DNA from 2 places in the Corynebacterium sp. MSK044 genome. Region 1 is predicted to be linked to the other one. Evidence: predicted binding sites of a transcription regulator. Region 1 holds the regulator's gene; the other holds the start of a gene.
The links. The regulator LexA, encoded in region 1, represses DNA repair genes until DNA is damaged. The targets are predictions, from matches to a motif close to CGAACANNTGTTCG.
Positions count from the first base shown of each region.

Region 2: QP994_RS04795 (HNH endonuclease signature motif containing protein) is a predicted target of LexA. The motif match lies at 5,762-5,775, and genes of this name have one in related genera.

Region 1 covers NZ_JASPJJ010000006.1:64,122-71,795, forward strand. The annotation lists gene QP994_RS05410 (uracil-xanthine permease family protein) at 1-795, shown strand, start outside; gene QP994_RS05415 (HPr family phosphocarrier protein) at 835-1,104, opposite strand; gene QP994_RS05420 (PTS fructose transporter subunit IIABC) at 1,167-3,146, opposite strand; gene QP994_RS05425 (1-phosphofructokinase family hexose kinase) at 3,153-4,130, opposite strand; gene sugR (transcriptional regulator SugR) at 4,271-5,050, opposite strand; gene lexA (transcriptional repressor LexA) at 5,162-5,836, opposite strand; gene QP994_RS05440 (hypothetical protein) at 6,081-6,452, shown strand; gene nrdR (transcriptional regulator NrdR) at 6,513-6,977, shown strand; gene hrpA (ATP-dependent RNA helicase HrpA) at 6,974-7,674, opposite strand, start outside.
Region 2 covers NZ_JASPJJ010000005.1:79,751-87,424, reverse strand. The annotation lists gene pth (aminoacyl-tRNA hydrolase) at 1-45, shown strand, start outside; gene QP994_RS04815 (NADPH-dependent FMN reductase) at 42-587, opposite strand; gene QP994_RS04810 (NAD(P)/FAD-dependent oxidoreductase) at 691-1,611, shown strand; gene QP994_RS04805 (peptide chain release factor 3) at 1,671-3,314, shown strand; gene QP994_RS04800 (LppP/LprE family lipoprotein) at 3,358-4,017, opposite strand; gene QP994_RS04795 (HNH endonuclease signature motif containing protein) at 4,128-5,681, opposite strand; gene QP994_RS04790 (hypothetical protein) at 5,824-7,215, opposite strand; gene QP994_RS04785 (patatin-like phospholipase family protein) at 7,293-7,674, opposite strand, start outside.

The DNA.
Region 1 (7,674 bases):
CTGATAGCAACCGCCTGCTTCCGTGGCATGGCTGCGCGTTTGTCCATCCTCTTTGGTGTTGTTACCGGCTGGGTTTTTGCTGCTGTAACCGGCAATCTCGCAGAGGACGCCGGTGCGACCATCGCTGCTGCACCTTGGATTGGCCTACCGCAGTTCCACACCCCGGAACTCCACCTGTCCGCCATTTTGGTCACCCTGCCGGTGCTGGTTGTACTCATCGCTGAGAACGTGGGCCACGTGAAGGCGGTTGCGGAGATGACCCAGCGTGATCTCGACGACCTTGCCGGCCCCGCCTTGATCGGTGACGGTCTGGCCACCACCCTGGCTGGTGGATTCGGTGGTTCTGGTACCACCACCTATGCGGAGAACATCGGTGTGATGGCCGCTACCCGCGTGTACTCCACCGCCGCCTACTGGGTTGCTGCTGGCTTTGCCATCCTGCTCGCGTTCATCCCGAAATTCGGTGCGCTCATCTTCACCATTCCCGCCGGTGTCCTGGGTGGCGCCTGCCTGGTGCTGTATGGACTCATCGGCATGCTTGGCGTGCGTATCTGGCAGGACAACAAGGTTGACTTCTCCAACCCGATCAACCTCACCACAGCTGCAGTGGCGCTCATCGTGGGTATTGGCAACCTCACCTTCGAGGTGGGCAACGTCACCCTCGAAGGCATTGCGCTGGGCTCCATTGGCATCATCGTGCTCTACCCAGTCATGCAGTGGGCCTACCGCACCTTCGGTGAAGGCCACCTGCTGCCGGAGGAAGAACCACAGGAGCTTGAGGTTCCGCGCACCTAGGCCCCCTGCAGGTCGCTTAGGTAGGAAACTGTGGTGCGCCTAGTCCTCGTCAAGATTTGAGGCGATCAGCACGGCGATCTGTTCCACGGCTGCCGCATTATCGGATGTGACCGTGACATCATCGCCGTGTTCGGCTCCCATGGCCATGATCATGAGGGCGGATGCCGCATCGGTTTCATCCCCTTCATCCCCACCCACCAAAGTGAGAATGATCTCCTCCTCATACCCGCCAGCTGCTTCGGCAATCAAGGTTGCGGGGCGAGCATGCAGGCCAACTGTGGAACCAACAGTCACGGTTTTGGATGCCATGTGGTTGTCCTTTCGAAGATGAGGTAGGGGTTCAGTTTCCCCATCGTAGAGAAACTTTGGGTTCAGGCAGCTGGTTTTCTGTGCCACAGCCCTTTTGTGGCGAGCACCGCGACGGCACCCACAGCAACGCCCACGGCAAGCGCGATGAACATGCCCCACCACGGCTCATAAGCGAAGATGACAAAAATGCCGCCGTGTGGTGCACGCGCACCAACACCGAGCGCCATGGAAGTGGCTCCTGCGGCAGCACCGCCGAGCATCATCGACGGAATCACGCGCAACGGATCTGCAGCGGCAAAAGGAATCGCACCTTCCGACACAAAGGACAGCCCTAGAAGCCATGCAGATTTGCCTGTTTGTTGTTCTGCTGAAGTGAAGAGCTGTGCACGCAGGAACGTCGCAACAGATAGAGCGATCGGTGGCACCATCCCGGAGATCATCACCGCGGCCATGATTTCAAAGGCGGCATCTGTGCCCGCGGAGAGGCCAGCGGTGCCAAAGAGATACGCCGCCTTGTTTACTGGACCACCGAGGTCGAAGCACATCATGAGACCGATGATGATGCCCAGCAAAATCGCGGATGATCCCGTCATGGAATTCAGCCAGCCTTGCAAAGCTGCCATGATGTCGCCCAAAGGGCGGCCGAGGAGCAGGAACATCACCAAGCCAACACCAAGGGAAGCCAGCAGCGGAATGACTGCCACCGGCATGAGTGATGCGAGCCAGCGAGGTACTGTCCATGAGCCGATCCAGTGAGCAAGAGCACCAGCTAAGACACCAGTGACCAACCCGCCGATGAAGCCAGCACCCAGCATGATGGAGATCGCCCCGCCGATAAAACCAGGTGCGATACCGGGGCGGCCCGCGAGCCCGTAAGCGATGTAGCCGGATAAAGCAGCCACGACGAATTGCATGCCCATTTGTCCAATGGCGAAGAAAATCGCGCCGAGGTAGAGGGCCCAGCCGGAGTGGGTGAAGGCGGTGAGGTTGCCGTCGATAAGCACTTCATGGCCCGGCAAGTTTGTGGGTGAGTAAGTGACCGGAATGACGTGCCAGCCGTGGGCTACATCGTAGCCACCGATGAGGAAGCCGAGTGCGAGTAAGAGACCTCCGGCCGCAACGAAGGGCACCATGTAGGAAACACCAGTCAGGATGGCTTGCTGGATGCGTTTGAGCCAACCCGTTCCGGCTGGTGCAGTGTGAGTGTTGGTAGCTGACACTCGAGGTGCATGTGGGTTACTTGCCGCCGCGATTGCCTCATCGATCAAGGCGTTCGGGTCATTGATACCGCGCTTGACTGAGACATTGACTAGTGGTTTTTCGGCGAAGCGTTCGGGCTCGTGGATGGCAACATCGTGGGCAAAAATCACGGCGTCCGCATTGGCAATGAACTCTGGGGTGACAGGTCTCCTGCCCGAAGACCCTTGTGCTTCAACGCGCAGCTCCACATCATCGCGGCCACGTGCAGCGTGTTCGAGTGCATCCGCCGCCATGTACGTGTGCGCAATGCCTGTCGCGCACGAGGTCACAGCAACGATGCGCTTTCTAGGTTTAGCAGCAGCTCCGCGCATCCCTGCCTTCTTCACCTCTGCGCTGAGTACCTCATTGACAACGTTTACAACGTCCTCGCGGGTTTGCGCATGACGGAGTGTTTCAGTGAACTCCCCACGAACAAGTGCCCGAGCTAGCTTGGACAGAATCTGCAGGTGAGCTTTGTTACCGCCTTCTGGGGCGACAATGAGAAAGACGAGGTCCGCGTCACCGTCAGGCCCAGCGAAGTCCACGGGGTGCGAAAGACGGGCAAAGGCGAGTGTAGGTTCCGTGACAGCAGCAGTGCGGCAATGGGGAATAGCTACTCGGCCGTTTACACCGGTGCCCGCTCGTGTTTCGCGGGTGATGGCGGCATTGGCCAAAACGTCCGGTTTATCGGTGCGGCCGGCAGTGGCAACGATCTCGGTTAGGTGACCAATAACGTCCGCCGGTGTGCTGCCGAAATCCGCATCCAGCGCCACCAGTTCAGTCGAGATAGTAGAGCTGCTCATCGTGGATTACTTCCCATCGTGGCTGGGGAAGACTGACACAACAGTTCGTGCCAGATCCAAGTCATCCGGGGTGGGGATGGCAGTGCCTGGGTTAGAGGCAGCAGCGGTGCCATAAGCCACGGAATGGCGGAGTGCTTCCGGATAATCTTGCCCGCGCATCCGTGCAAGAACGTAGCCAGCCAACGCGCTATCACCCGCGCCCACCGTGGAACGAACGTGTGCTGGCGGGGGAGTGGCAACCCACGCGCCACGAGATGTGACCAAGCATGCACCCGCACCACCAAAGGTGACGAGGAGTTCGGGCACGCCACGGGACACGACGGACTGGGCGACCTCCACGACGGCGGCTAGATCCCCTCGCGCCGCTGCGTCTTCGAGTGTTTGCCCATCAACACCTGCGAGCTGCCCCAACTCGTAACCGTTTGGCTTAATAATGTCCGGCGTGGAGTCCTCCAGACCTTCACCCAATGCAATCAATGGTTCATCCGAGGTATCCACCGCGATGAGCGCATCCGGATTAGCTCTGCGCACGATAGCTACCAACGTGGAGTACCAATCGCGAGGAGCGCCTGGCGGTAAAGAACCAGCGAGGACGACCGCGTTTGCCTTAGGTGCATGGGTTGCTACCGCTTCTTCGAGAGCAGCGATGGTTGCCGGTGTTAAGCGTGCGCCTTGTTCATTGAGCTTGGTGGTTACCCCAGCAGCGTCAGTAATCGTCGAGTTTGCGCGCACATGTCCCTCCACCGCAATGGTGTGAAGAGGGATCGCTGCCTTATGGGCAAGGGCAACAAAAGGATCAGTTTCATGTGCTGGAGCCAATGCCAGCGTGGATTCTCCAGCTTTTAGAACCGTGTGGGCAACATTGATTCCTTTGCCACCGGGTTCACGGGAACGGGCGCGCACGCGGATGACTTCACCGGCGGTGAAGTTGTCCACGGTGAAGGTGACATCAACGCTTGGATTCGGCGTGAAAGTAAAAATCACGGGCGGCTGACCCCTCAAAGTCGTAGGTGGGGTGGAGCGAGAAAACTCCTCTGCCCGAGTATGCCCGATGCCGTATCTACGGCGTGCTAGAACCGGGGTTAAACCCATGCGACGGACGGGCTAGTTGTTTCTGGTCCGCCTTAACCTGCTTGGATGACGTTGATGCCACGTTCTGTTAGCTCATCCACGTAGGACGCCGGTGCATCAGAGTCGGTGATCACCACATCGATGGAATCAAGGGGCGCGAAGCTCACAAGGTAATCCGTGCCCAGCTTTGAGGAGTCGCACAACACCACGACCTTACGGGTGTTAGTGACCATCGCGGATTTCACCGCCGCTTCTTGTGCGTCCGCGGTGGAAAGGCCGTGGTCTACCGTTAACGCATTAGTACCAATGAAAGCTACGTCCGCGCGCAAAAGAGCCAAAGTGCGCAAAGCAGTATCACCGACGACAGCCTGTGTAATCGTACGAACAGTCCCGCCAAGCAGTTGGACATCAAGGGTGCCCAGGCTCGACAGGTCGAGAGCGATCGGCAGTGAGTTGGTAACGAATGACAAAGAAGGTGCTTCAGGCCGGTCCTTGATCAACCCGGCAAGTGTGTTAATCGTCGTGCCAGAGTCAAGGAAAACCGAACCGCCAGGCGCGGGCAGAAAATCTAATGCGGCCCGAGCGATGGCGGATTTAGCTGTGGCTGCCGAACGATAGCGGGTTTGAAGGGGGAACTCGGCAGTGAGGTAGGACTGGGTCGACACGGCACCACCGTGGACACGCTGCACCACACCGTCGCGGTCAAGGGCCGCGAGGTCCCGGCGGATAGTTTCAGCAGTGACATCAAAACGCTCAGACAATTCCGTGACGTTCACGCGGCCTTCAACTGCGGTCATTGATGCGATCTGGCGGCGACGCTCCTCGGCGTACATGGGACTTCCTTGAATGCGGGGGATGCTAACAAATCCTCATTATGTACGCGTGAAGTGAAAACGGGGCCCGGTTAGTTCTGCCTGAGCCCGTTTCACCCCCGTGAGGGTGGGTTAGAGCTTGCGGAAAACAGAGACGACCAAGCCCATGATTTCTGCTTCGTCGCCCTTGATGGGTGAAAAAGCATCATTGTGGGGAAGCAGCCACACGCCGGTGGAGTCCTTGTGGAACTCCTTCACCGTTGCCTCACCGTCGATGAGTGCAGCGACGAATTGGCCTTCCTCCGCGACTGGCTGAGTGCGCACTGCAACCCAATCTCCATCCAAGATGCCGGCGTCACGCATGGACTCGCCTACGACTTGAAGCAGGTACAGGTCGCCGTCGCCGACGAGTTCTGATGGGAGAGGGAAGTACTCTGTGACATTCTCTTCCGCCAGGATGGGATTGCCAGCGGCGATCTGGCCAACCACGGGGATGTATCGCGGTGCGGCTGCCTCTTCCGGAACGTTTGTATCCTTCTTGTTTGGTTTCCGCCCGGTGTGGGGGAGGTGGCGCAGGTCCACTGCACGAGGCTTGTTCGGGTCACGGCGCAAAAAGCCCTTCTTCTCAAGCTCTTTGAGCTGGTAGGCCACAGACGATGTGGACTGAAGTCCTGCAGCATCGCCGATCTCTCGGATGCTTGGCGGATAGCCACGCAACACTACAGCGTCCTGGATAACTTCCAGGATGCGGCGCTGGCGGTCAGTCAAAGTTTTAACGTCTGGCTTCTTGTCTTCTTTCTTGGCCATGTCTTGTTGTCCTTCCTTGATGGGTGCCTTTGCAAGAGTCTTGTTTGTTTCTAATGAGTTCCCTCACTTCTCGTTTCTACCACGAGTAAGCAAATTTGTTCGATATTTTTCCGCTACGTGTGGACAAAGTTTTCTCCAGTTGCTATAAATCGAACATAGAAGCTATCGAACAGTTGAGCGAAGCAGTTAATCGAACATGTCTCACCGGTTCGTAGAATCGTAGGCAGAACAGAAAGGAACCATCATGACAATCTCTATCGCACGACCTCACAGCGCTGATATTGTACGTAACGATCTTCGCCGCACCGTCCAGCCGGCGGATGTATGGGACATCAACGACACCCGTGCTCGGCGCCAACATGTTGCCAATGTTCGAACGTTGGGAGAGTCTGATCGAAAGGAAAGTCTAACCCGCTACCGGGCTGCTGCTGACACTGCGGGGGCTTTCGAAAACATTGAAGATCGCCGTGAAAAGCGTGGCACTATTGCCATGGGCATTCTGTTGGGCCTTAGCCTTTTCATTGGCTCTGCACTCGGGGGTGCTTTCTCCGGTGGGGAGATCGATCCGGCTGCTGCGGCAACGAATGATGTGGTTGCCAGCATAAGTGCCCGCTAGGCCGGTGCAGCTGCGTAGCAGCTAGATATGACGTGCACGGAGAGAGTAGAATCCTCTCCTGTGCATTGCCCTTTCTGCCATAACGATCATTCCCGTGTCTCGGACTCACGTCTCGTAGACGCGGGTTCTGCTATTCGTCGTCGACGTGAGTGCACCGCGTGTGGGGGCCGGTTCACCACGGTTGAAAAAGCCATCCTCACTGTGGTCAAACGAAATGGTGTCAGTGAGCCCTTTGATAGAGACAAGCTGATTGTTGGTGTGCGTCGCGCGTGCCAGGGCCGTGATGTTTCAGATGATGCCCTGAAACGTCTTGCCCAAGAGGTGGAAGAGATTGTGCGTGCACAAGGCAGCTCACAAGTTCTTTCCAATGACATTGGTCTTGCCATCCTGGAGCCCCTGCGGGCGCTCGATGAGGTGGCTTACCTGCGCTTCGCGTCGGTATACAAGTCTTTCGAAAGTGCCGATGATTTCGAATCGGAGATCCGGCTGATGCGTCGCCGCGATCGCGGCATTGATGAGCTTTAGAGCTTATCTACCATCTTTTCAATCCTCCGTGGGCTCACCGGTTTGGATGTGCCCAGACGCTGCGCGAAAAGACTGACGCGTAGTTCCTCGATGCGCCAGAGAATCTCTTTGACTGGCTTTGATCTTTCTGCCCCCTTGGGTAGGCGAGCGAGCTTGGCATCAAGATACGCCTTGACGTCATCGATCACGGCTTGGCGGTCCGCATCCCTGTCAGGATCGTGGTTCATCTCATCCAGGCGCATCTGTACTGCGGACAAATAGCGCGGCAGGTGCTGCAGATGTTCCATGCCGTGGATGGTGATGGCGTTTTTTGGTAACAGGAAGGCCATTTGAGCCTTAATGTCATCAATGGCTGGGCCACTCCACTTGTTCAGTTCAGCTGCGATGTTGATGTATTCGGCGACACCGCCTGCGATGCCGACGACAGCACGTCGCACGGCACCAGGAACCTCGGGTTTCACCTTGTTAAGTAAGGCATCGAATTCCTCAGGTGTGCGCACCGGTCCGCCGTGGGTAAACATCAGATCACGGATGGCGGCGATGCGTGCATCTTCGACGAGCCCAGTGGCACCACCGTGGGGATATTTATCCACGGCAACGCGTTGGCGTAGTGGAAGGCCTTTGGTCATCTGCGTTGGGGATACGGAGATCTGGCGCATGAGCATGGCCAGTGTGGCCGTGACCATCGAGGCATCGG
Region 2 (7,674 bases), on a different contig from region 1:
CAGGGCCTCCAGCGCGCGCAGAACGAGATCCACGCGAGAAACTAGCCTCGCAACTTCCCGGCGTACTCCTCCAGCCGGTCACACAGTGCGGCGAGCTCCGTCGCGCGGTGCGGCATCGGATTGAAGCCATCGCGCATCTCCATCGCCTGGATGAAACCAAGCTGCTCGCGCACGTCGTGCATGTGGAAGTTCGACGCAATCTGGCGCCAGTGCTCGATCGCGCGGACGGCACCGAGGCTGCCGTAGCCGACGAAGGCGATGGGCTTGCCCACCCACTCCGGCCCCAGGGTATCCACGGCATTCTTCAGTGCGGCCGGCACGGAGTGGTTGTACTCCGGAGTGATGAAGATGAACCCGTCACAGGAATCAACGACCTGGGACCAGCGAGTCACCTCATCATTGTCGTACTGCTTGTTCATGAGCATGGGGAGGCCGGCGCCGTCGTAAAGCGGGAGCTCAAAATCTGCGAGGTCGATGAACTCGTACTCGAAGCCCTCGCGCTCCCCGATATTCTCCCGCAGCCAGGTGGCAACCTTCTCCGCGGTGCGCCCCTTTCGGATGGATCCGATGATCACGCCAACCTTCATGTGTTTTCCTCTCATTTGCGTACAAGTGACTTAACTCGGCTCCACTCTAATAAAGGCCAGTAGAACCTCCCGCGATGAAGCTCGAGTAACTAGAGTCTTCAACGTGAGAATCTACGAAGGAATTCCAGGGGATCAGAAGATGGACGTCACGATCATCGGCGGAGGTTTCGCCGGAACCGCTGCAGCAATCAACTTGGCACGGGCGAATCGGTCCGTCTGCATGGTCGACGAAGGACGCCCGCGTAACCGCTTTAGCGAGCACGCGCACGGCATCCTGGGAATGGACTCGGTCAACCCAACCGAACTCTTGAAAAAGGGCCACACAGAATTCGAGTCCTTCGGTGGAACGATCGTGCGGGACCGCGCAAAGAAACTGACAAGGGCACACGACAAATGGTCCGTAGCTCTCGGCAGTGGCAACGTCATCGAGTCTCCGCATGTCCTCGTGGCCACCGGCATCACCGACGTGTTGCCTGATGTGCCTGGCCTCTCCGCGCTATGGGGAACGCGAGTCTTCCACTGTCCTTATTGCCACGGCTTTGAGGTGAACGGGACGAACCTCGCTGTTATCGGCGGAGAGAATCCCGGCTTCACGTTCCATATTTCGAAGCTGCTCACTAAGTGGGCAAGGACCGTCACGTTCTTCCCGAACGGACTCGAACTTCCCGCCAATGAGAACGCCGTTTTCGAATCCCTTGGTGTCGCTATCGTCGACGAACCCGTCCTCGAGGTGGGCCCAGTGGAATCCGATCGAGTCGTAGTCCGCACGACAGGCCACCAATTCGTCTTCGAATCCTGTTTCACCGGTCCACGTTTCGAACCAAACGACGAACTGCTGCGCGAAGCTGGGTGTAATGTCGTCGACGGATGGGTCCATACACAACGTGGACTGACATCGCAGCCAGGACTGTGGGCGGCGGGCAATGTTGTCAGCTCACCCGACCAAGTTTCGCAGGCGGCAGGCACGGGAGCAGCCATCGGGAGAGCGATCGACCAGGCTCTTTTCCTCGAAAAGCTGTCCTGATTCCGCTGCATTGCGCTAGTTAGCCCTCGTAACGTCTAAGCGACTACCCTCTACAGGTCATGAGCACCGTTTCCGAGGCCGCCCGCCGCCGCACATTCGCCGTCATCGCACACCCGGACGCCGGTAAGTCGACGCTGACGGAGGCACTCGCGCTGCACGCGCACGTTATTTCGGAGGCCGGCGCGGTGCACGGCAAGGGCAACCGCAAGTCGACGGTGTCTGACTGGATGGAGATGGAGAAGGATCGCGGCATCTCCATCGCGTCGTCCGCCCTGCAGTTCGAGTACGCGCCGGAGGGTCACGAGGGCGAGCCGTACGTGATCAACCTCGTGGACACCCCAGGTCACGCCGACTTTTCGGAGGACACCTACCGCGTGCTCTCCGCCGTCGATGCCGCAGTCATGCTTATCGACGCCGCCAAGGGCCTCGAGCCCCAAACCCTCAAACTCTTCCGCGTCTGCAAGGCCCGCGGCCTGCCCATTGTCACCGTGATCAACAAGTGGGACCGCGTCGGACGCGAGCCTCTTGAACTTGTCGACGAAATCGTCACCGAAATCGATCTCCAACCCACCCCCCTCTACTGGCCCGTGGGCGAAGCCGGCGACTTCCGTGGCCTCGCCCACGTCAACGACGACGGTGAAGCTGACCAGTACATCCACTTCACCCGCACCGCCGGCGGTTCCACCATCGCTCCGGAGGAATACTTCACCCCGGCCGACGCCACCGCCAAGGAGGGCGACGCCTGGGACACCGCCGTCGAAGAAGCCGAACTACTCGCCGCTGATGGCGCCGTCCACAGCCAAGAGCTCTTCGAGCAGTGCGTCACTTCGCCTCTGATCTTCGCTTCCGCGATGCTCAACTTCGGTGTGCACCAGATCCTGGACACCTTGTGCTCCATCGCCCCCGCCCCAGAGGGCCGCTCCTCTGATCCGCAGGCCATTGAGGCCGCTGCGTCTGGTGGTGGCCAAGCCATCGACCCCGTGCGTGAGGTTGGCGACGAGTTCTCCGGCGTCGTATTCAAAGTCCAGGCCGGCATGGACAAAAACCACCGCGACACGCTTGCCTTCATGCGCGTCGTCTCCGGTGAATTCGACCGCGGCATGCAGGTCACGCACGCCCAATCGGGCCGCAGCTTCTCCACCAAGTACGCGCTGACCGTCTTCGGCCGCGACCGCGACACCGTGGAGACCGCCTTCCCCGGCGACATCATCGGCCTGGTCAACGCCGGATCCCTCGCCCCCGGCGACACCATCTACGCCGGCAAGAAGGTCCAGTTCCCGCCGATGCCGCAGTTCGCGCCGGAGCACTTCCGCACGCTGCGCGCCAAGTCCCTGGGCAAGTACAAGCAGTTCCGCAAGGCACTGGAGCAGCTCGACGCGGAAGGCGTGGTGCAGATCCTCCGCAACGACCTACGTGGCGACGCCGCCCCCGTCATGGCTGCCGTCGGCCCCATGCAGTTCGAAGTCATGCAGGCCCGCATGGAAAACGAGTACAACGTCGAGACCGTCGCCGAACCCATCCCCTACTCCGTCGCGCGCCGCACTGACGCGGAATCCGCTCCGGAGCTGGACCGCCAGCGCGGCGTGGAGATCTTCACCCGCACCGACGGCGAACTCATCGCCCTGTTCGGCGACAAGTGGAAGCTCGCCTTCATTGAGAAGGAGCACCCCGAGCTCACCATGGAGCCCCTCGTCGCCGACTAGAACCGGCCACTCCCCTCTAGTTCCCCTCTAGAACCTTCGTGTTCTAGAGGTTCGTGTTCGGGATACGCCCCTCGTGCGCCACCTTGTCGCCGTCCCAGTAGTACGTCACGGTGCTGTTGTACTTCGGTGCCTCAGCGTTCCCTGCACCAGACTCCATCAATGCCTCCCAGTCCTTGTATAGGACCGTGAAGCTGCCGCCATCATTCGGCGTGACCTCCATCGCCTGCTGCGGCGCAATCGAATCGATGCCGATGTACTCACCCTTGTGGAACATCAGGATCAGGGTGCCAAACTGCGCGTTCCCCTGTTTCGCCTGCGTCACGAGCGCATAACTCAGATCCCCACACGAGTCATAATTCGTGTGCCCCGTAAATACCCAGCCCCCGTACTCGTTCGGATACTTCTCATTCACCTCCGCCGTAGCTTTGTGAATCTCCGGCGACGCAGGATCCGTGTTGCAGTCTTTCTCGCCTTCTTTCTCACGTTCCGTCTGAGTCGTGGTCACTTCGACCGTGGACTCGGCCGCACTATCATCCGCGGCACGATCCGCCTGCGACCCAGTAACCTCCAGCGACGGTTCCGCAAGATTGGAGCTTTCACCATTGCTGCATCCCGCAAGGAAAACAGCGCCGGACAGCGCCATCCCCGCACAGATTCGGCTCACGATATTGACCTGCTTGCCTTCGTGCATGCCTTTAAGCATTGGAATCACCAGCTTTCTGTTCAGGGATAAGAACGCAGCGTGCACTCGATTCTACGTGGACCACACCCATTCGGAGGACGCTCCGACCATTCTGATTCACCCGCCACGCATCACACACGGCGCACTACTTTCGACTTTTCCCTGCTTGATCGTGGTCTCACCGGGAACATTTCCCCATCAGGTCTGCCTCTTACCCGTGCCGCTGCTCGCGGTCGATGAGCCCCGGCCCTCCCCATGGCGCGGTTGACTGCCGAGTTTTCCGCCGGGTCCGCCCCATTGAACTCTATGCGCGTACTTCCAGACCTAACTAGGCCCGCCCGACCCGTTCCCGGGTCATATTCCATATGTCCCTTGCCGTGGCTGCCGTCCCGTTCGTCGTTATTACATCTGTGATGCTCACGGCACAGCCCGGTGAGGTTCGAGATATCGGTCGAACCACCCTTAATCCAGGCAATGATGTGGTGGATCTCGCACTCCGACAACGGGGCCGTGCAACCAGTCCAGGCACACACCCCCTGCACCGCAAGCAACGCGATGCGCTGAGCAATAGATGCGCTCCGAGTCCGCCCCATCGACAGTGGCACACCCGTCACGCTGTCCAGCTGCAGAACAAAGTGAGTTGGCCCTTCAGAGCCATCAAGGCCGAGACGTACGAGGTCGAAGACATCAACTTCGATTCCCGTATTCGTCATAAACGTGGTCTGCCCATCCGCATCCGCCAAATCATCCAGCGTCATCGGTACTACAACAGAAGCAGCTCCACCAGAGACCTTCTGCTGGTCCGACTCATGCTTTTGGAAGATGGAGAAGAACTGGTCATACCGGCGCTGCGCCGGACTACGGTAATCCGTCTCATCCGGACTCATATTGCTATTCGGCGCCAGCCCTTTGTCCGAATGAGCCTTAATCAAAGCCGCATGCCCCGCAGTGGTGGTCAGCGTAATGTCCACCGACCCATCAGGCTTCCTGCGGCCAATGTGCATCCCACGGTTCTCAAATCCCGCATTCGGATTCGTGCGCGGAGCGTGCTCCCGGTTCGCCTCCTCAACAAGACGCCGCACGAAATAGCGCAGGTCCTTCGCATCACGCCGATCCGCCTGCTTCATGGCCTCAGCATGAATTCGCGCACGCTCGCCGCGCGCAGCCTTCAGCAACTTGTCCAGCTCCCGGCGAATAATGTTCTGCTTCTCCGCCGACACCGCAGCAGCCCGCCGACGCGACTCCTCCTGAGCACGACGCCGCTCTTCTGCCGCGCGTCGCTTCTCTTCCTCGGCGTCCTGCTCGACGCCCGATGAACCTGTGAACAAATCCTCCCCTGGGTCACCTTCAGGCTCTTCGGGATCCCCCGCCGACTCCGGTGGCGGCGCAAACAAGTCCCTGCCACGCGCGAGCCTGTCATAGGCCTCCCCCGGTGAGAGCCCCAGCCGGTTCTGCAAATAGGCATTGGGGCGACTAGCACCAACCAACCTACCCGCCTCATCACGTTCGCACACATAGGCGAAACAGGCATCGATCAAAGCCTTCGAATTGAAGAAGTCTTCAAGCTTCTCCATGTCCCCAGCGACATCCGCCAGAGTAACAGTCGAGGGATCCGCGAACTCATCACGCAACTGCATTAACGCATTTCCAATGGTTGCAACCAGCTGCGAAACTTTAGCGGACATTTCCCCCTCCTTCCCCTGAGGATGTTGTTAATTCACCTTATCGGCCACTAACAACATCCTATCTCACCCAAACACGGTTACGCAAGGGTGTTCGAGAACTTTTTCGAGAAAGCCTTCAGAGAAGGCCCTTCCGAAAAATCCCCTACTTCACCCGAATCATACGAGTCAAGGTCCCCTGCCAGTACGCCCCATCCGGTGTGATCATCCCGGTCAGCTGCAGTGGCAAGTCTCCAGGCAGATGGCCAACCTGACGGCGCGCAACCTCTTCGCCCGTGTCCGCGCTGATGCCCACGAGGTCAACACTCAACCGCGCCGGATCGGTACTGAGGGACCAGATCATGCGGTCTTTCTCCGTCAGAATCGGCAGGGTCTCAATCTTGCGTGGCTTCTCCCAGACGCGTTCGCAGGTGACACCGGCACCCTCATCAGGCTTAACGTCGATACGCGTAAGCCCTCCCGTGAACGGCGCGAACATCGGACGAGCCATACCTTCAACCGCATTCGGCGGGTACACGAAGCCGTACGTGGAAGGAATCCACAGCGTGTTCCCGCTAGCCATGATGGAATTTTCCGTGCCTGGCCCGCCGCTGGTGAACGCCGGCATCACGCAGACGTCGTTGCCGGTTTCGGAGTCCAGGACGATGAGATTCGGGGAGCCATCCGCATTATCGACGATCGCCTGCCACTTCCCTCCCGGCCCAAACACCGTCGGCGTTGTTCCTGAGCCCCATGACAACTGACCTGGCTTGCGCGCACTGCCGCGGTCATAGTCACGGCGCCACTTGAGCTCAATGGAACTACCGTTGTAGAAGACCTCATTGAGCGAATGACTGGTAAGAACGCTCATGCCGTTGGGTCTACCCGTCAGGCCATTAGCAACGATTTCACCACCTGGTGCCTGCGCGAGCGGGCGAGTGATAATCCGCGAGCCATCAATAACACCGATGGTGGAGTACTTCGTCACAAACCACGTACGACCAGCGCCGTCAGAGGCCAGCCCCGCCAAAGGCGTACCGGCCGGCAGACCAAGCGGCGTGCGCTGTTCGATGGTCAGGTGCCACCGCCCATGATCAAAGTGGTGCCCAATGCGCAGCACGTCCGTGCCTTCAGCAATGACAATCTCGTCCTGCTCATCCAGGTAGCCATACACGCCACCGAGCAGCGATGCCTTCCGCAGTTCCAAGGTGGCCAGCGGCTGCGCGGTGTTCGGATCGAAGAGGACAACGGACGGCACGACCACGTCGAGACCCAGCGGATTCTTGTGTTTTTGTTCCGTGCCCACATACTTGGTGCACAATCCAAGCACCATGCCATTGGACGCCTGGAAAACCGTGGAGCATGTTCCCTGAGGCACCGACCAATGCAGCTGCCCAGCGGCATTGGGGCCGGCCCACGGAACAGCATCGGAGGATTCCACATCCCGGTGCATAAGACGGGTCCCGGTGGGCGCAGGTTGAGCTTGAGCTTGGGCGACACCGCCGCCAACAACTGCCCCGGCCACAAGGAGGGCAGCAATACGCAGAGATAACTTCATTCACGGGATATTAGCAGCAAATTCCAAGCAATATGCCACTTGAGAGACTGGAAACCACTAGCAGCGACCAGCAACCACTAACGCCCCAAAAACTCCATCCACTGCTCCCACTCGCGCTCAACTTGCGCCTTCCCCAGGGCGTAGTTGGCGGTGAGCTTGGCTAGATTTCGTTCGGATGCGTCCACGCTCATCGCTTCCGGGAAGAACACCTGCGCGCGCCCTTCTTTTTCAAGTTCGAGGATGCGGCGTTTAGAAGCGTTGTAGCGCCCGGGCCGCACGATAAGGGCTTCAGCCACGGCGGGGTGCTTGGAAAACAGCCTGCGCGTGGCCGTCGGCCGTGTCACTGTTGGACGCACGTAGGAGCGTTCCTTAGTGGCAAGGACGAGGAATTTTTGGAAGCCGGCTTTCTCCGCGGCGCTAATGAGCAAGCCCCCTGAATACCCGAGCGCGCCGTCTACA